DNA from 2 places in the Delftia sp. WSY_10 genome. Region 2 is predicted to be linked to the other one. Evidence: predicted binding sites of a transcription regulator. Region 2 holds the regulator's gene; the other holds the start of a gene.
What was found. The regulator NrdR, encoded in region 2, represses ribonucleotide reductase genes. The targets are predictions, from matches to a motif close to CACNANATNTNGTG.

Region 1 (9,730 bases), on a different contig from region 2:
ATGTTTGAAGCCTTGACCGGGCCGGAACTGCCCACGGTCCTCATCGTTGACGACGAACGGCTGAACCGCAGCATGCTGGCCGAGCTGCTGAGCCCCCACTACCGTGTGCTGCTGGCCAAGGACGGCCCGGGTGCGCTGGTGATCGCCCAGCGCGAAGCCCACCGGCTGCAGCTGATCCTGCTGGACCTGGCCATGCCCGGCATGAACGGCTACGAGGTGCTGGGTGCGTTGCGCGCACAGGAGCGCACCGCCCATATCGCCGTCATCTTCATCACCGGCCAGAGCAATGCCCAGGCCGAGGAATACGGCCTGCGCCTGGGCGCGGCCGACTATGTCTCCAAGCCCATACGTCCCGCCGTGGTCGAGGTGCGCGTGCGCAACCAGATACGCCTGGCCCTGCAGCGCCAGGCCCTGGAGCGCCTGGCCATGGTGGACGGGCTGACAGGGCTGGCCAACCGCCGCCACTTCGACGACATGCTGGAGCGCTCCCACCGCCGCAGCCTGCGCACGGGCGAGTCCGTGGGCCTGGCTCTCATTGATATAGACCACTTCAAGCAATACAACGACTGCTATGGCCATGTGCAGGGGGACGAGGCGCTCAAGGCAGTGGCTGCCACGCTGCAGCGCCATGCGCGCCGGCCCTACGACCTGGCAGCGCGCTTTGGCGGCGAGGAATTCGCGCTCATCCTCCCCGGCGAAAGCGACGCCCAGGTCATGGCCGAGAATTTCCGCCAGGAAGTGCTGCGCCTGTCCATCGCCCACGCCGCCTCTCCCACGGCGCCGCTGCTCACCGTCAGTTGCGGCGTACTCACCGTGCGGCAGCCGTCTGCCGCGCCTTTGGAAACCTGGCTGCAGAAGGTGGACGGCCTGCTCTACCAGGCCAAGGCCCTGGGGCGCAATCGCATCGAGGCAGCCATCGAGCCCTGAAGAAAATGCGCTCCGAACCACGGCACGGCGCCCGGATTCTGAGCCTGCACAACCGGCGGCAGGAAAGCCACAGCTATCATAGAAAGATGCTCTCCGTCCCCCTGATTTCCGCCAACGCATCGCCCCTGGGCTGGATGCTGGCGCTTGCCGCAGCCGTGGCCTATGCCGTGCCGGCCGCCGGTGCCCGACGCATCAGCCATGCTGGCGCCCGCGCCGCATTGCGCCTGGCCTGGGTGCTCCACGCCCTGGCCCTGGCCTGGGGCCTGCTCGGGGAACAGCCGCACTTCGGGTTCGCGCCAGCACTGTCCATGACGGCCTGGCTGGTGCTCACCGTCTATGGGGTCGAACAGCAGTTGTTCCCCAAGATGCGCGCGCAATTGGCGCTGTCAGCGCTGGGCACGGCCGCCGTGCTCCTGGCCGCGCTGTTTCCGGGAACGCCCCTGCATGTCAACGCCTCGCCCTGGCTGCCGCTGCACCTGGCGCTGGGCATTGCCTCCTACGGACTGTTCGCCGCCGCCGTGGTCCATGCCTCGCTGATGACACGCGCCGAGCAGCACATGCGGCTGGGCGGTGGCGGGCATGACAGCGGCCTGCCCCTTCTCACGCTGGAGCGCCTGACCTTCCGCTTCGTCTCCGCAGGCTTTGTGCTGCTCACGGCCACGCTGGCCGCAGGCTGGCTGTTCGGCGAACAGCTCTACGGCAAGGCCTGGGTCTGGAACCACAAGTCGGTGTTCTCGCTGCTGTCGTGGCTGACCTTTGCCGTGCTGCTGATCGGCCGTGCGCGCTTTGGCTGGCGTGGCCGCAGCGCCGTGCGCGTGCTCTACGCAGGCGCCGCGCTGCTGCTGCTGGCCTATGCGGGATCACGCTTCGTAATGGAAGTGCTGCTGGAGCGCGCCGCATGAAGTACCTGCTGGTCCTGATCGTCATCGTCATTGCCGTCGGCGTCTGGCGCGGCCAGCGCCGCACCGAGGCCCGTGAGCGGCGCCAGGCGGCTGCGCCGCGCAACCCGGCCAACCCGGCCAACGCGCCGCTGGCGGCTCCACAGGACATGGTCGAATGCGCGCACTGCGGACTGCACCTGCCGCGCAGCGAAGCCATCGAGGCCGCAGGCCGCAGCTATTGCAGCGCCGAGCACCGGGCCCTGGCGCAACGGCGCTGAGCATGCAGGACGCCGCCCGCTCCCCGCCGCCCACCATCGACGAGGCCACGGCGCAGTCGCCGCACGACGCCAACGCCCCCTTCGTCCGGCTGTGGCAGGGATTTCTGACGGGCCGCGTTCTCATCGCCACCGCGCTGCTGCTGCTGCAGCTGGCGCTGCTCAGCGTGCAGCCCGGCGGCAATCCCCTGGTCTGGCTGGTCTGCCTGGGCTACCTGGGGCTGACGCTGCTGGTGCGGCTGACCGCACGCGAGCAGCCGCCCTCTGCCCGCGCCGGCGTGCACTGGCTGCCCGTGATCGGCGTGGACATCGCGGCCATCTGCCTGCTGCAGGTGTTGCAGACAGGCCCGCTCAACTACTCGGCCCTGCTGGCCATCCCCATCCTGATTTCGGCCGTGCTGGGCAATCTGACGCTGGCGCTGGCCACCACGGCCAGCGTCACGCTGCTGACCCTGGGCTGGGTCGCATGGCAGGACCTAGCGGGCCGCATAGAAAGTACCCAGGCCTACTACCAGGCCAGCTTTGCCTGCGCAGGCTATTTCGCCGTGGCCTATCTGACGCACGAGCTGGCGCGCCGCGTGCGGCGCGAGCGGCACCTGGCACAGCACAGCAGCCGCAAGGCCCAGGCCCAGGAGCAGGTCAATGCCCTGGTGATCCGCCACCTGGGCGAAGGCGTGCTGGTGGTTGATCCCCAATTCCGCGTGCAGCAGGCCAACCCGGCCGCGCTGCACCTGCTGGGACTGGCCGACGCGCATGCCCTGCCCTTCGCCCTCAAGGAGCACGCCGGCTGGCAGCGGCTGCAGGATGCCGTGGCCCAGAGCTTTGCCCAGAACCTGCCGATATCGGCCGCCATCCATCTGCAGTCCATCGGCCAGGAAGGCATGACGGGACTGCATCTGCGCACCTGGCTGACCGAGGTCGCCACCCCGTCCGACGCCACCGATGCCGCCGAGCCCGCGCTGCTGCAGCAGCTGTGCGTGGTCTTTCTGCACGACCTGCGCGAAATGGAGGCGCGGCTGCGCACGGAAAAGCTGGCCTCCATGGGCCGCATGTCCGCCGCCGTGGCCCATGAGATCCGCAATCCGCTGGCCGCCATCACCCAGGCCAACGCCCTGCTGGCAGAAGATCTGGCGCAGAACCCGGCCCAGCAGCAGCTGTGCCGCATCGTGGGCCAGAACGCCGAGCGGCTGGCGCGCACCGTCGAGGACGTGCTCAACATCGCGCGGGCCCAGCAGCACATTGGCGAGGCCCACGCCGGCCTGCTGGACCTGGACCAGCATGTGGCCCAGGCCTGCCAGGAGTGGCAGGCCCAGGGCCAGCCTGCGCGCAGCGTCCAGCTGCTGCTGGACGCGCGCGCAAGGACCGTGGTGTTCGACGGCGAGCACCTGCGCCGCATCCTGGTGAACCTGCTGGACAACGCCCAGCGCTACCGCAGCAACGCCCAGCAGCCGCATACGCTGCAGGTGCTGACCGGCGCGCCGGCCGCAGGCCAGATCTGGCTGCAGGTCTGGAGCGACGGCGCCGCACTGGAGCCCACGGTGCAGCGCCATCTGTTCGAGCCCTTCTTCTCGTCGGAAAGCCGCTCCAGCGGCCTGGGCCTGTACATCTGCCGCGAGCTGTGCCAGCGCTACGATGCAGGCATCAGCTACCAGCGGCTGTCGCGGCCCGCGCCGCACGGCCCTGTCGAGGGCAATGCCTTCAGCATCGTGTTCCGCGCCGGCGCCGCATCGGCTCTGCCGGCCTCCCTGTTTGACCAGATTGTGGTGTGATGCCCTTGAACTCCCTGCCCGCTGCCGCATCGATTCTTGTCGTGGACGACGAGCCGGATCTGCGCACCCTCTATGAACTGACCCTGCTGCGCGAAGGCTACCGCGTGGAAACCGCCGCCAGCGTGGGCGAGGCGCGCGAACAGCTGCAGACCCAGCGCTTCGACGTGGTCATCACCGACATGCGCCTGCCCGACGGCATGGGAATGGAGCTGCTGCAGGACCTGCGCAACCAGCAACGGCGAGAACGCTGCGTGGTCATGACCGCCTACGGCTCGGCCGAAAATGCCGTCGAAGCCCTGCGCTCGGGCGCCTTCGACTATCTGACCAAGCCCGTGGACCTCAAGCAGTTCCGCCTGGTCGTGGCCTCGGCCGCCCAGGGCGTGGGCGGCGTGCCGCCCCCCGGCGTGATGCCGGCGCGCAGCCCCTCGGCGGCGTCGGCCGCAAGCCCCGTGCTCAGCGGCGGCGGGGCGCTCGACGCCATGGTTGGGGAGTCGCCCGCCATGCAGGCCGTCAAGCAGCGCATTGCCAAGGTGGCGCGCGGCATGGCGCCGGTGCTGGTGCACGGCGAGTCGGGCACGGGCAAGGAGCTGGTGGCGCGCGCCCTGCACGCCTGCAGCCAGCGCGCCCACGGCCCCATGGTGGCCGTGAACTGCGGCGCCATTCCCGAAAACCTGCTGGAGGCCGAGTTCTTCGGCGCCCGCAAGGGCTCCTATACCGGAGCCACCCAGGACCGCGACGGCTATTTCCAGGCGGCACGCGGCGGCACCCTGTTCCTCGACGAAATCGGCGACCTGCCGCTGCCCATGCAGGCCAAGCTGTTGCGCGCCATCCAGGAACGCCGCGTGCGCCCCCTGGGCTCGGCGCAGGAGGAAGCGGCCGACGTGCGCATCGTCAGCGCCACCCACCGCGACCTGGCCGCCGACGTGCAGGCAGGACGTTTTCGCCAGGACCTGTACTACCGCCTCAACGTCATCGAAGTACTTCTTCCGCCGCTGCGCGAGCGCCGCGAGGACCTGCCCGCGCTGTGCCGTGCATTGCTGGCACGGCTGTCGCAGGAGTCGGGCCTGCCCATGCCCGAGATCGACGAGCGTTCCCTGGAGCAGATCGCCCGCCTGCCCCTGCCCGGCAATGTGCGTGAACTGGAGAACCTGCTGCACCGCGCCATCACGCTGGGCGAGGAAGGGCCGCTGCGCATAGACCCCGAGATGCAGCTGCCCTGCGGCACTCCGCCGGCTCCACCCGCATCGACGCAGACCCAGGCGCACGACGGCGCCGCACCGCCGCCGGAGCCTGCCGACATGGAGCTGCCCCGCGACCTGCAGGCCTGGCTGGACGAGCGCGAGCGCGGCATCCTGGTGCAGGCGCTGCAGGAAAACGGCTTCAACCGCACGGCCACGGCCGCGCGCCTGGGGCTGAGCCTGCGCCAGATCCGCTACCGCATCGACCGGCTGAACATCGCCCTGCCCGGCGACGCCAGCGCCGAGGCGGACGGAGGCGGCCATGGCGAAGCCTGATCCGCAGGCACCAGCCACCACGACCATGGGCCCGGCCTGGACCTGGCAAGGCGGCTGGCTGCAACAGGCACGCCACCTGCCCTCGCCCAACTTCGGCGAGCGCCCGGCCCAGGCCCTGGTCGATCTGGTCGTCGTGCACTCCATCAGCCTGCCCCCCGGCGAGTACGGCACGGGGGCGGTCCAGCAACTGTTCACCAACCAGCTCGACTGGGACGCCCATCCTTACTACCAGGGCATACGCGGCCTGGAGGTGTCGGCCCATTTCTTCGTCACGCGCCTGGGCGAGGTCTGGCAATTTGTGGACTGTGACGCGCGCGCCTGGCATGCGGGCGCCTCCAGCTGGCGCGGCAAGGACCGCTGCAACGACGACTCCATCGGCATAGAGCTGGAGGGCCTGGAGGGACTGCCGTTCGAGCCGGCGCAATATGCGGCCCTGGAGAACCTGTGCGAAGCCATCGCCGCACGCTACCCCGTCGCCCATCTCGCAGGCCATGAGCACATTGCGCCCGGCCGCAAACGCGATCCCGGCCCCGGCTTCGACTGGCCCCGGCTGCGCGGGCTGCTGTCCCGTCACCAGGCCACGGCGAACTGGCAGCTGCCGCCCCGCGCCGGCCAGCCCTCCACGTAAGCACACACCCTCCTGCCGGACTGCGCCAGGCCTTGCACGCAGGCCGGCTTGTCCACAGGCCCAGGAAAAGTGCGCTGTCAATCCAGAAAGCAACCCATGTGGCGCGCAGGCGCACGCCGGGCCGGCCTGATCTTTTTTTACAAATTCACGCATGTGTCGCAGCCCCACTGTTCATGGGGCTTTCGGCGGTCCGACCGGCGCAGCGGCAAGGCTGTAGCGGCTTGCGACAGGCCATCGCCCGCCAGCCACCGCGCAGCGGTGATCTGCTGCTATGGGCTTGCATGCTGGGCACTGTTTTGGCGCAGCGCAAACAGCGGTTTTCCGGCCGTGAGTACCCCGTGTACATGAGACGGCGATACACTACAGGTAGTGCCTGAGAGCACGCCGGACACCATATCTAGTGTTCACAAGCTGTGCACACCCTGTGAAAACGGTGTGCACATCCGGCCATCGATTCCATCTCCCAGCAAGCCTGCCCCCAGTGCAGGTCCGCGTCCGTTCTATCCACAAACACCCGTTGAGGAAACTCATGCAAGAAGCACTGAATTCTTTGGCTCCCGCTGCGCACGGTGATGCTGCCAATCCTTCCTCCGCCCATCACCTGTCCGTGCAGGACGGCTACCAGATCATCCGCCGCAGCGGCGACGTGGTGCCCTTCACCCCGCAAAAGATCGCCGTCGCGCTGACCAAGGCCTTCCTGGCCGTGCGCGGCGCCCAGGGCGCTGCCTCCGCCAGCGTGCGCGAGACCGTGGACGAGCTCACCCAGGCCGTGGTGCGCGCCCTGCTGCGCTCGCGTCCGGGCGGCGGCACCTTCCATATTGAAGACGTGCAGGACCAGGTCGAGCTGGGCCTGATGCGCGGCGGCCACCACGACGTGGCGCGCGCCTACGTGCTGTACCGCGACCGCCGCAACCAGGAGCGTGCCGAGCAGAAGAAGGCCGCCGAGGCCGCTGCCGCCGCTGCGGCCGCGCCCGCCCCCGTGCTGCATGTGACCGACAACGGCCAGCGCGTTCCGCTGGACCAGGCCCGCCTGCTGGCCCTGATCGAGGCCTCCTGCCGCAACCTCAATGCCGACATCCAGGCCGCGCCCATCGTTGCCGAGACGCTGCGCAACCTGTACGACGGCGTGCCGATCGAAGAAGTCTTCAAGGCCTCCATCCTGGCCGCGCGCACGCTGATCGAAAAGGACCCCGACTACACCTACGTCACCGCCCGCCTGCTGCTGCACACCATCGTGCGCGAGGTCATGGGCCATGACGTGCAGCCTGCCGACATCCAGTCGGCCTACGCCGCCTACTTCCCCGGCTTCATCCAGAAGGGCGTGGACAACGAGCTGCTCAACCCCGAGCTGCTGAACTACGACCTGCCCCGCCTGGCTGCCGCCCTCAAGGCCGAACGCGACCAGCAGTTCGACTACCTGGGCCTGCAGACCCTGTACGACCGCTACTTCCTGCACGTGCGCAAGACGCGCATCGAGCTGCCCCAGTCCTTCTTCATGCGCGTGGCCATGGGCCTGGCGCTGCAGGAAGAGGACCGCAACGCGCGCGCCATCGAGTTCTACGAACTGCTGTCTTCCTTCGACTTCATGAGCAGCACGCCCACGCTGTTCAACAGCGGCACGCTGCGCTCGCAGCTGTCTTCGTGCTACCTGACCACGGTGCCCGACGATCTGGACGGCATCTATGAGTCGATCAAGGAAAACGCCCTGCTGTCCAAGTTCGCCGGCGGCCTGGGCAATGACTGGACGCGCGTGCGCGCCCTGGGTTCGCGCATCAAGGGCACGAACGGCGAGTCGCAGGGCGTGGTGCCCTTCCTCAAGGTGGTCAACGACACGGCCGTGGCCGTGAACCAGGGCGGCAAGCGCAAGGGCGCCGTCTGCACGTACCTGGAGACCTGGCACCTGGACATCGAGGAATTCCTCGAGCTGCGCAAGAACACGGGTGACGACCGCCGCCGCACGCACGACATGAACACGGCGAACTGGATTCCCGACCTGTTCATGAAGCGCGTCATGGAAAAGGGCCAGTGGACCCTGTTCTCGCCCTCCGATGTCGGCGACCTGCACGACCTCTTCGGCGCAGCCTTCGAGCGCGCCTACACGGCCTACGAAACCAAGGCCGACACCGGCGAGCTCAAGCTGTTCAAGCGCATCCCGGCCGTGGACCTGTGGCGCAAGATGCTGTCCATGCTGTTCGAGACCGGCCACCCCTGGGTCACCTTCAAGGACCCCTGCAACGTGCGCTCGCCCCAGCAGCACGCCGGCGTGGTGCACTCGTCCAACCTGTGCACCGAGATCACGCTGAACACCAGCGACACCGAGACCGCCGTCTGCAACCTGGGCTCGGTCAACCTGGCGCGCCACATCACCAACGGCGCCATCGACCACGGCAAGCTGCGCAAGACCATCACCACGGCCATGCGCATGCTGGACAACGTGATCGACATCAACTACTACGCCGTGCAGAAGGCCAAGGACTCCAACCTGCGCCATCGCCCCGTGGGCCTGGGCCTGATGGGCTTCCAGGATGCGCTCTATGAAATGCGCATCGCCTACGCCAGCGACGCGGCCGTCGAGTTCGCCGACCAGTCGATGGAAGCCATCTGCTACTACGCCTACTGGGCCTCCACCGAACTGGCCAGGGAACGCGGCCAGTACTCCAGCTACAAGGGCTCGCTGTGGGACCAGGGCATCCTGCCGCTGGACACGCTGAACCTGCTGGAGAAGGCCCGCGGCGGCTACGTGGAAGTGGACCGTTCCTCGCGCCTGGACTGGGATGCGCTGCGCGCCAAGATCGGCCAGCACGGCATGCGCAACTCCAACTGCGTGGCCATCGCGCCCACGGCGACCATCTCCAACATCGTCGGCGTCGATGCCTCCATCGAGCCTTCGTTCGGCAACCTGTCGGTCAAGTCCAACCTGTCCGGCGAGTTCACCGTCATCAACCAGTACCTGGTGCGCGACCTGAAGCGCCTGGGCCTGTGGGACGACGTGATGGTCATGGATCTCAAGCATTTCGACGGCTCGCTGCGCCCCATCGACCGCGTGCCCCAGGACGTCAAGAACCTGTACGCCACCGCCTTCGAGGTCGAGCCCACCTGGCTGGTCGAGGCCGCTGCACGCCGCCAGAAGTGGATCGACCAGGCCCAGAGCCTGAACATCTACATGGCCGGCGCCTCGGGCAAGAAGCTGGACGACACCTACAAGCTGGCCTGGCTGCGTGGCCTGAAGACCACCTACTACCTGCGCACCACCAGCGCCACCAACATCGAGAAGTCCACGGTGCAAAGCCGCGTGCTCAACGCAGTGCCCACGGCTGCCGCCCAGCCCGCTGCCGTGAGCACCTCCAGCGCCCTGGAAGCCGCGGCAGCCGCCGCACGCGCCCAGGCCCCGGCGACGGACATCAAGTTCTGCGCCATCGACGATCCCGGCTGCGAAGCCTGCCAGTAAGCCGCGCAGCGCGGGGCCTCGCCACGGCGCAGGCCCCGCGCCCTGCCCGCCAGCCAGCGCCATGCGCAGGATCTTCGCCATGGACCTTGGGCCTGCTCAACATGCCAGGCCACCCATGGTCCTACATTGACCGGAGCAGAAAGAGAGGCCTCTTTCGCACCGAATGAACTGAACATATGCCTCAGGGCATGCCGGAGAAAATTGAAATGCTGACCTTTGACGACGACGCCACCCTCTCGAACACGCCGACCGGCGCAGGAGCTGCCCCCGCCACCGGCACACACCAGC
Region 2 (9,730 bases):
CAGCCGGGTTTCGATGGCGCGGCAGATGCGGCGCAGATGGCCAAGCTGCACGGCGCTGGGCGGCTCGGTCGCCTCGGCCTGCTCCTGGTCGGGATTGCCGGCGCGCGGTGTCAGGCAGGTGACCAGCATGTCGGTGAGCGTGGCCTCCACCGACAGCAGATCGTCCTGTGCCAGTGTGTCGATCTGCTCTGCCAGTGAGGCCGCCATTGCCATGCACATGGCCCCCACACCGCCTGTCCCGCCGATGTGCTTGGCCTCGGGCGGGCACGAGCGCAGAAGGCGGAGCAGAAAGCTCGAGGACTCCAGCCGCGCAAGCAGCAGGCGGCCGTCGCCGGGCAACTGCAGCTGCCAGTCCCGGTCTGACTCCAGCAGCAGCGCGGAGCCGGCCTTGAGCGGGAACGCGGCGTCCTCGACCACCGCATCGGCGCTGCCTTGCAGCAAGGCGCACAGCAGCAGGCCCGGGCCGCGCGGCCGCTTGGCCACGGCCCGCAGCGTCAGTGGCGAGGTGGCCAGCGTAATGAATACCGATCCCAGTGGCGAGCTGCGCAGCGCCAGGTGGGTGGCCGGTGGCGTGGGCGCTTCGCCATGGATGTCTGCCCTGGACAGCGCCTCATTGAGCGCAGCCTGCCGCAAGGCATCGGGAAATGCGTGGGTGGAAAAGCGTCTTGGATCGTCGTGCATCAGGGGCGAACTATGAACTGCCGCGTACTGCCTGTCCAAGCCCGGCGCACCGGATGGCAGCCGCGACAAGTTTTTGTGCGCGCAGGAACAACCGGCCTGGACATGCTCGCCTGGACACTGGCGCTGCCGGCACCGATCCACAACAGCAGGAGTATTTTCGATGACCATCCCCCACCAAGAACATATCTGCGGCCCGGGCTGCCAGCACGGTGCTTCGCCAGCCGATGAGACGCTGATCCGCGAGGAATTCCAGGTTGCACGCCGTTCCTTCCTGCGCGACGCCATGGTGGTCGGTGGCGGCGCGGTCTCGGCCGGCGCCATCAGCGGTGCGATGGCACCGTCCCGGGCCTTTGCCCAGGGCGCGCCCGGCGCCCGGGCCGGCCAGGGCATGGCCAGCCACTACTACATTCCCGCCTCTGCCAGTACCGTGCTCTGGGGCTACTTCAGCAGATCGGCCAAGCCGGTGGTCGAAGTCGAATCGGGCGACTACGTGACCATGGAGACGCTGACCCACCACGCCAATGACGATGCCGAACGCATGGTCCGGGGCGACCCGGGCGCCGAGAGCGTGTTCCACTGGGACAGCCAGCGCAAGAACGTCGATCGCCGGGGTGCCGGTCCCATGGATGCCAAGAACGGCGCAGGTGGGGGCCAGGGCGTGCACATCTGCACGGGGCCGGTACGCATCAAGGGCGCCCAGCCCGGCGATGTGCTGGAAGTACGCATCATTGATGTGGTGCCGCGCCCCTCGGGCAACCCGCAGTTCAAGGGCCGGACCTTCGGCAGCAATGCGGCGGCGAACTGGGGCTTTCACTATGGCGACACGCTCACCGAGCCCCGAAAGCGCGAGGTGGTCACCATCTACGAGGTGGATGCGACCGGCGAGCGCAACTGGGCCCGCGCCGTCTACAACTACCGCTGGACGCCGCAGACCGACCCCTTCGGCGTGGTCCACCCGACCATCGACTATCCGGGCGTGCCCGTGGACCACCGCACGATCAGCAAGAACGAAAACGTGCTGCGCAATATCCGCGTTCCCGTGCGCCCGCATTTCGGCACCATCGGCGTGGCGCCGGCCGAGGTGGAGATGGCCAGCTCCATTCCGCCCAACCACACGGGCGGCAACATCGACAACTGGCGCATCGGCAAGGGGGCGACCATGTATTTCCCCGTGGCCGTGCCAGGGGCCAACTTCACCGTGGGCGATCCGCATGCCTCGCAGGGGGACTCCGAGCTGTGCGGCACGGCCATCGAGTGCTCGCTGACCGGCACCTTCCAGTTGATCCTGCACAAGAAGGCGGACCTGCCTGGAACGCCGCTGGCCGAACTGGCCTATCCGCTGCTCGAAACCCAGGACGAATGGCTGCTGCACGGCTTCAGCTACGCCAACTACCTGGCGGAGCTGGGGCCGGATGCGCAAAACCAGATCTTCAAGAAGTCTTCCGTGGACCTGGCTCTGCGCGACGCCTATCACAAGATGCGCCACTTCCTCATGACCACCCAGGGGCTGGGAGAGGACGAGGCCATCTCGCTGATGTCGATCGCCGTGGACTTCGGCATCACCCAGGTGGTGGATGGCAACTGGGGCGTGCACGCGCTCGTGAAAAAGAGCATCTTCCCCGCGCGCGGGGCGTGAGTGCGTGAGTGAGTGCGTGCCTGCCCTGCGGGCAGGACCCGGCCGGTCTCAGCGCGCCAGGAAATCCCGGATGGCGAACAGCGTCTGGTCGGGCGCCTCGGTCATCTGGTTGTGGCCGCTGGGCAGGTGCACGATGCTGACCTGGCGCTGCGCGCCCCGGGCCGCCTCGATCAGGCCCTTGGCGGCCTTGGGCGGCGTCATCTGGTCCTGCTCGCCCAGGGCGAACAGGACCGGGCATTGCAGCGCCGCCATGGCCGCCTCGCCGCCCGCGTAGCTGTCGCAGGCCTTGAAGCCGGCGTGCAGCAGGTTGGTGCGGTCATTGCTGGCCAGCACGCGCCGGCCCAGCGCCATGCCGGCGCCGAACACCCAGCTGCCTGCGCCGCTGGGTGGCGCCAGCGTGCCGCGCGAGAACACATTCACCATGTGGATGGCCTGCTCGGGCGTGCTGAGCGCGGAGTCCAGCAAAGCAGGCGAGACCTTCATCGGGTAGGCCGTGCCCACCAGCACCAGGTGGCTGACGCGCGCGCCCAGCTGCGCGGCCGCTTCCATGGCGATCAGGCTGCCCCAGCTGTGGCCTACCAGCGCGGCCTTCTCGATGCCTGCCGCATCCATGAGCTGGCCGATGAAATCCGCCGCCGCCTCCACGCTGGCCGGCGCATCGCCTGCGCTGCGGCAGTGGCCCGGCAGGTCTATGGCCAGCACGTTCCAGCCGTGGTTGGCCAGGTAACGGCTTTGCAGTGCCCAGACGCTGTGGTCGCACAGCACGCCGTGGATGAGGATGGCCGTAGGCTGTGCGGGATTGAAGGCCTTGCCGCCGGTATAGGCGTAGATGGCGTGGCCGTGAACATCGATCTTCATTGTTGGTGTCTCCCTTGCCGATTCACGCGGCCTTCTCGGCCGCCTTGAGGGCGCGCTTGAGGTCGTCGATCAGGTCGTCTGCGTCTTCCAGCCCGATGGACAGGCGGATCGTGCCCTGGCCGATGCCGGCCTGGGCCAGCGCCTCGTCGCTCATGCGGAAGTGCGTGGTGCTGGCAGGGTGGATGACCAGGCTGCGGCAGTCGCCCACGTTGGCCAGGTGGCTGAAGACCTTGAGCGTCTCGATGAACTTGCGGCCCTGGTTGCGGTTGCCCTTGATGTCGAAGCTGAACACCGAGCCTGCGCCGCGCGGCAGCAGCTTCTTGGCGAGCTGGTGCGAGGGATGGGTATCGAGCAGCGGGTGGCCCACGCGGCCCACCAGCGGATGGCTGGCCAGGAATTGCACCACCTTCTCGGTGTTGCGGATATGGCGCTCCATGCGCAGCGGCAGCGTCTCTATGCCCTGCAGGATCAGCCAGGCCGTGTGCGGGCTCATGCAGGCGCCGAAGTCGCGCAGGCCTTCGCGGCGTGCGCGCAGAAGGAAGGCGCCAGTGCTGCTTTCCTCGCTGAACACCATGTTGTGGAAGCCGTCGTAGGGCTCGGTCAGCTCCGGGAAGCGCCCCGACTTTTCCCAGTCGAAGCTGCCGCCATCCACCACGATGCCCCCGACCACGGTGCCGTGGCCCGACAGGAACTTGGTGGCCGAGTGGTAGACGATGTCCGCGCCATGCTCCAACGGCTTCATCAGCCAGGGCGAGGTCAGCGTGGAGTCCACCAGCAGCGGCACGCCGGCCTCATGCGCGATGGCGCTGATGGTGGGAATGTCGAGCACGTCCAGGCCCGGGTTGCCCACGGTCTCGCCGAAGAACAGCTTGGTATTGGGCCGCACGGCGGCGCGCCAGCCGTCGATGTCGCCGGGCTTGACGAAGGTGGTCTCTATGCCGAAGCGCGCCAGCGTGTAGTGCAGCAGGTTCTGCGAGCCGCCGTACAGCGCCGTGCTGGCCACGATGTGGCTGCCCGCGCCCATGAGCGTGGCCACCGACAGGTGCAGCGCCGCCTGGCCGCTGGCCACGGCGATGGCGCCCACGCCCCCTTCCAGGGCCGAGACGCGCTGCTCCAGTACGGCGTTCGTGGGATTGGAGATGCGGCTGTAGACGTGGCCGGGGCGCTCCAGATTGAACAAAGAGGCCGCATGGTCGCTGGACTCGAAGACGAACGAGGTCGTGAGGTGGATGGGCGTCGCGCGCGCACCGGTGGCGGGGTCGGGCTGTGCGCCCGCGTGCAGCGCCAGAGTGTCAAAGCCGGGATCCGAGTAGCCGGGCATTCCTGTCTCCATGGTTGTCAAGGCAAGCGGGCATTGTGGGCTATATTTCCCGGCAGACATGGGCTTGCCGCAACCACGGCGACACAGACAATCTTGGAGATACGGCATGAAAGTAAGTGACATCCTGCGCGTCAAGGGCAACACCCTCTACACGGTGTCGCCGGACGAAAGCCTGGCCAGCGCGGTGCAGGTGATGTCCGAGCGCGATATAGGCTCCCTCGTGGTCATGGAGCACGGCGACGTGGTCGGCATGCTGACCTTCCGCGAAGTGATCCAGGGCTTTGTCAAGCACGGCGGCGTGGGCGAGACGCTGGTGCGCTCGGCCATGGACGACGCTCCCATGACCTGCACCATGGAAACCGACATGGACGAGGTGCGCCGCATGATGCTGGACCGCCATGCGCGCTACATGCCGGTCATGGACAAGCGCATGCTGATGGGCGTGATCAGCCTGTACGACGTGGCCAAGGCCGTGGTGGACAGCCAGAACTTCGAGAACCGCATGCTCAAGGCCTATATCCGCGACTGGCCCGAAGGCGAGCGCCAGGGCGCGGACTGATCATCCGGTCGCGGCAAGACTGTCCCTGCCCATGCAGCAAGGCCTGTGACCGCAGAACGCGGCGCAGGCCTTGGCTTTTTACGGCCGGGCGCAAGCCCGTTCAATGCACGCTGCTGCGCCGGGGCTTGAGCAAGGCGCTGGGCGGCACGGCATAGGCCTGCCTGAAGACGCGGCTGAAGTGCGAGAAGCTGGTGAAGCCGCAGGCCATCGCCACATCGGTCACGCGCCGCGCATTGTCGGCCTGCAGCAGCAGGTGGGCCTGGGCCAGGCGCTCGTTCCAGAGCCAGCGGCTGGGAGTCAGTCCCTCGGTGGCGAACAGACGCGCCAGGCTGCGCAGCGACATGCCCAGGCCCTGGGCCACCTGCAGCGGCTTGAGCTCGGGGTCATCCAGCCGGGCCCGCATGTACTGCTTGGCCTGGGCAAGCCGGTTGCGGGTTCTGAAATCATCGGGCCTGGCTGAGACCAGCAGCATGGTCATCAGGGTGGGGTGAAGATTCTGGTCACCGGCATCCTGTTGAAGGATGGGTGAGGGCGGTGGAGTGCTGCTCGCAGGATCGCTGCGATCCTGGCGTTGCGTTGAGCCGGAAGAGGTCTGCATTTCACGAATCTCCCGCAAGTTGCGGCTGGTGCCTGAGGGATGGTCCGCAGGCGGTTGAAGAACAATGTTCTGCAATTCTAGCTATCAATATTTGTAATTTGATAGTTTTATTGTTTCTTTGCAGGAGATGGCAGCCTGCGCAATGCACCGCTGCAGCGGGAGCGGCGCCTGGGGGCGACCCGGGCATAATCATCGGCCTATGAGCGGCAACACCTTCGGAACCCTATTCACTGTCACCAACTTCGGCGAATCGCATGGCCCGGCCATCGGCTGCGTCATCGACGGTTGCCCGCCTGGCATGGCACTGAGCGAGGCGGACATCCAGCACGACCTGGACCGCCGCCGCCCCGGCACCAGCAAGTTCGTGACGCAGCGCAACGAGCCGGACGCGGTGGAAATCCTCTCGGGTGTCTACGAAGGCCGCACCACGGGCACGCCGATCGCTTTGCTGATCCGCAATACCGACCAGCGCAGCAAGGACTACTCCAACATTGCGCAAAGCTTTCGTCCCGGCCATGCCGACTACGCCTACTTCCAGAAGTACGGCATCCGTGATCCGCGCGGCGGCGGCCGCTCCTCCGCACGGCTGACGGCGCCCACGGTGGCGGCCGGCGCCGTGGCCAAGAAGTGGCTCAAGGAAAAATTCGGCACCGAGTTTCGCGCCTGCATGACCCAGGTGGGCGAGCTGTCGCTGCCCTTCGAGAGCTGGGAGCATGTGCGCAACAATCCCTTCTTTGCGCCGGTGGCCGATGTGTCCCGCTACGAGGAATACATGGATGCGCTGCGCAAGTCGGGCGACTCCTGCGGCGCCGCGCTGCGCGTGCAGGCCAGTGGCATGCCGGTGGGCCTGGGCCAGCCGCTGTATGACCGCCTCGATGCCGACGTCGCCTACGCCATGATGGGCCTGAACGCCGTCAAGGCCGTGGAGATCGGTGCGGGCTTCAACAGCGTGGTCCAGCGCGGCACCACGCACGGCGACTCGCTGAGCCCCGAAGGCTTTCGCAGCAACAACGCCGGTGGCATCGTGGGCGGCATCAGCACGGGCCAGGATCTGGAGGTGCGCATCGCCATCAAGCCCACCAGCTCCATCATCACGCCGCGCGAGTCCATCGACACCCAGGGCCAGAGCACCGAAGTCATCACCAAGGGTCGCCATGACCCCTGCGTGGGCATCCGCGCCGCGCCCATCGCCGAAGCGTTGCTGGCCCTGGTGGTGATGGACCACGCCCTGCGCCACCGCGCCCAGTGCGGCGACGTCGATTCAGGCCTGGCGCCGATTCCTGCCGCGGCGCCCTGAAAGCGCTGCCAGGACGCCAAAAAGAAAGCCGCCCAAGGGCGGCTTTCTTGTGTCCTTCCGGCCTGATCAGCCGGGATTGCGGACTTCATCCATGACGTTCTTGAAGTCGTCCACGTCCTCGAAGCTGCGGTAGACGCTGGCGTAGCGGATGTAGCCGACCTTGTCGAGCAGCTTGAGCTCGCGCATCACCATCTCGCCCAGGCGGCTGGAGAGCACTTCGCGCTCGCCCAGGTTGCGCAGCCGTTCCTCGATGCGCTCGATGGCGGCATCGATCTGCTCCGTGCTCACGGGACGCTTGCGCAGCGCAATCTTGAACGAACCCAGCAGCTTGGCGCGCTCGTACTCGATGCGCCGCCCGTCCTTTTTGACGATGGCGGGGAAGCTGACCTCGGGCCGCTCATAGGTGGTGAAGCGCTTGTCGCAGCCGCCGCATTGGCGGCGGCGGCGGATGAAGCCCCCATCCTCGGCCTCACGGGTCTCCACGACCTGGGTGTCCGGGTGGCTGCAGAACGGGCACTTCATGGCAGGCCTCTATGCGCTCAAATCAGGCGCCGTAGACCGGGAAGCGGGCCGTCAGCTCGGCCACCTGGGCGCGCACGCGGGCCAGGTTGGCTTCGTCGCTGGGGTTCTCCAGCACGTCGGCCAGCAGGTTGGCCGTCAGGCGGGCTTCCTCTTCCTTGAAGCCGCGCGTGGTCATGGCGGGCGTGCCCACGCGGATGCCGCTGGTGACCATCGGCTTTTCGGGGTCGTTGGGGATGGAGTTCTTGTTGATCGTCATGTGGGCGGCACCCAGTGCGGCTTCTGCCGCCTTGCCGGTGATGCCCTTGGCGCGCAGGTCCACCAGCATGACGTGGCTTTCCGTGCGGCCGGAGACGATGCGCAGGCCGCGGGCCGTCAGCGTTTCGGCGACGACCTTGGCATTCTTCACGACCTGCTCCTGGTAGGCCTTGAACTCGGGAGACAGTGCTTCCTTGAAGGCCACGGCCTTGCCGGCGATGACGTGCATCAGCGGGCCGCCTTGCAGGCCGGGGAAGATGGCGCTGTTGATGGCCTTCTCATGCTCGGCCTTCATCAGGATCACGCCGCCGCGCGGGCCGCGCAGGCTCTTGTGCGTGGTGGTGGTGACCACGTCGGCGTGGGGCACGGGGTTGGGGTACACGCCCGCGGCGATCAGGCCGGCGTAGTGGGCCATGTCCACCCAGAAGATGGCGCCGACTTCCTTTGCGATCTTGGCGAAGCGCTCGAAGTCGATGGCCAGGGCGTAGGCCGATGCGCCGGCCACGATGATGCGGGGCTTGTGCTCGCGCGCCAGCGCTTCCATCTTGTCGTAGTCGATGGCTTCTTCGGCGTTCAGGCCGTAGGAGACCACGTTGAACCACTTGCCCGACATGTTCAGCGGCATGCCGTGCGTCAGGTGGCCGCCTTCGGCCAGGCTCATGCCCATGATGGTGTCGCCGGGCTTGGCAAAGGCCATCAGCACGGCCTGGTTGGCCTGGGAGCCGGAGTTGGGCTGAACGTTGGCGGCTTCGGCGCCGAACAGCTTCTTGACGCGGTCGATGGCGAGCTGCTCGACCACATCGACGTTTTCGCAGCCGCCGTAGTAGCGCTTGCCTGGATAGCCTTCTGCGTACTTGTTGGTGAGCTGGGAGCCCTGGGCTTCCATCACGGCGGGCGAGCAGTAGTTCTCGCTGGCGATCAGCTCGATATGTTCTTGTTGACGCAGGTTCTCGGCCTGGATGGCGGCAAAGACTTCGGCGTCGACCTTCTCGACGGTATTGGTGCGTTGAAACATGGCAGTCCTGTGAACTTGAAATTCCCTTGAGGCCAAGGGCTGCCCAGGCGAACGGCGGAACACTCCAGATCCCGCGTGCGCATGGAGGCTGGGCGGTACGCTCCCCGGTGGTTCACAGAAGGTGGTTCTTTTCAGGCCTTCTGCTGGTTTCCACGTCAGCGGCAGCGGTGCGTGAAGCGGCTGCGCCTATCGCCAGTTGCGTACCCCGCTAGTGTAGCTGAGCTGATGGAGCCGAAGACAGGCGAGGGGCGTTGGCGAAGCCGCCTGCCTGGCAGATCAGCGGGTGCAGGCAGGCATGAAAAAAGCTGGCCTTAGCCAGCTTCATGCGCCATGTCGGTGGTTCCGGTTACAGCGCCGGCTCCTGTGTCTGCAGGGCCACCTGTTCGGTGCGCGCGGACATGCTGCTCGAGCTGACCGGCACTGCCGGGGTGCCAGCGGACGCAGCCGAGGCCGCAGGTCCGGCTGCCTCGGCCGTGGATGTGGCCGGCTTGGTGGCTGCGATCTGGACGGCCTGCTTGGGCTGCTCGATCTTGGCGGTCATCAGCGGCACGGCACGCAGGCCGGCGGCCATGCGCAGGCGCTGGTGCTCGGCCAGCACCTTGGCGGCATAGCCGCCGTCGGTGGGCAGGTTGGCCGCGCCCACGTAGTAGCGCAGGCCACCTTCGATGGAGCCGGCGCGCTCAATGCACTCCTTGAGCACGCGCACGCCCACGCGCAGATTGCTGACGGGGTCGAACGCGGCGTTCTGGCCGCCGAAGTTCTCGTACTTGTCGGTATGCACCGTGGTCATCACCTGCATCAGGCCCTGCGCGCCGACAGCACTTTGCGCGAACGGATTGAAGCTGGACTCGATGGCCATGATGGCCAGGATCAGCGTCGGGTCCAGGCGGTTGACCTTGCCCAGGTCGTAGGCCTCGCTGACCAGTGCCGCGATGGGCTCGGGCGCCACGCGGTACTTCTTGCTGAGCCAGAAGGCCACGGCCGCCTG

Region 1: a site for NrdR is predicted at 6,384-6,397, ahead of ACF8ML_RS01430 (ribonucleoside-diphosphate reductase subunit alpha). Genes of this name have one in related genera too.

What each region holds. Positions count from the first base shown of each region.
Region 1 covers NZ_JBICKY010000004.1:258,017-267,746, forward strand. The annotation lists gene ACF8ML_RS01395 (response regulator) at 1-8, shown strand, start outside; gene ACF8ML_RS01400 (diguanylate cyclase) at 1-927, shown strand; gene ACF8ML_RS01405 (inner membrane protein YpjD) at 1,014-1,829, shown strand; gene ACF8ML_RS01410 (PP0621 family protein) at 1,826-2,086, shown strand; gene ACF8ML_RS01415 (sensor histidine kinase) at 2,089-3,852, shown strand; gene ACF8ML_RS01420 (sigma-54 dependent transcriptional regulator) at 3,852-5,366, shown strand; gene ampD (1,6-anhydro-N-acetylmuramyl-L-alanine amidase AmpD) at 5,353-5,994, shown strand; gene ACF8ML_RS01430 (ribonucleoside-diphosphate reductase subunit alpha) at 6,524-9,442, shown strand; gene ACF8ML_RS01435 (ribonucleotide-diphosphate reductase subunit beta) at 9,649-9,730, shown strand, end outside.
Region 2 covers NZ_JBICKY010000051.1:7,786-17,515, reverse strand. The annotation lists gene ACF8ML_RS19710 (acetamidase/formamidase family protein) at 1-681, opposite strand, end outside; gene ACF8ML_RS19705 (acetamidase/formamidase family protein) at 842-2,317, shown strand; gene ACF8ML_RS19700 (alpha/beta fold hydrolase) at 2,366-3,175, opposite strand; gene ACF8ML_RS19695 (O-acetylhomoserine aminocarboxypropyltransferase) at 3,198-4,496, opposite strand; gene ACF8ML_RS19690 (CBS domain-containing protein) at 4,603-5,055, shown strand; gene ACF8ML_RS19685 (helix-turn-helix domain-containing protein) at 5,156-5,527, opposite strand; gene aroC (chorismate synthase) at 5,853-6,950, shown strand; gene nrdR (transcriptional regulator NrdR) at 7,017-7,472, opposite strand; gene glyA (serine hydroxymethyltransferase) at 7,495-8,742, opposite strand; ZMP/ZTP riboswitch at 8,777-8,952, opposite strand; gene ACF8ML_RS19665 (lytic transglycosylase domain-containing protein) at 9,089-9,730, opposite strand, start outside.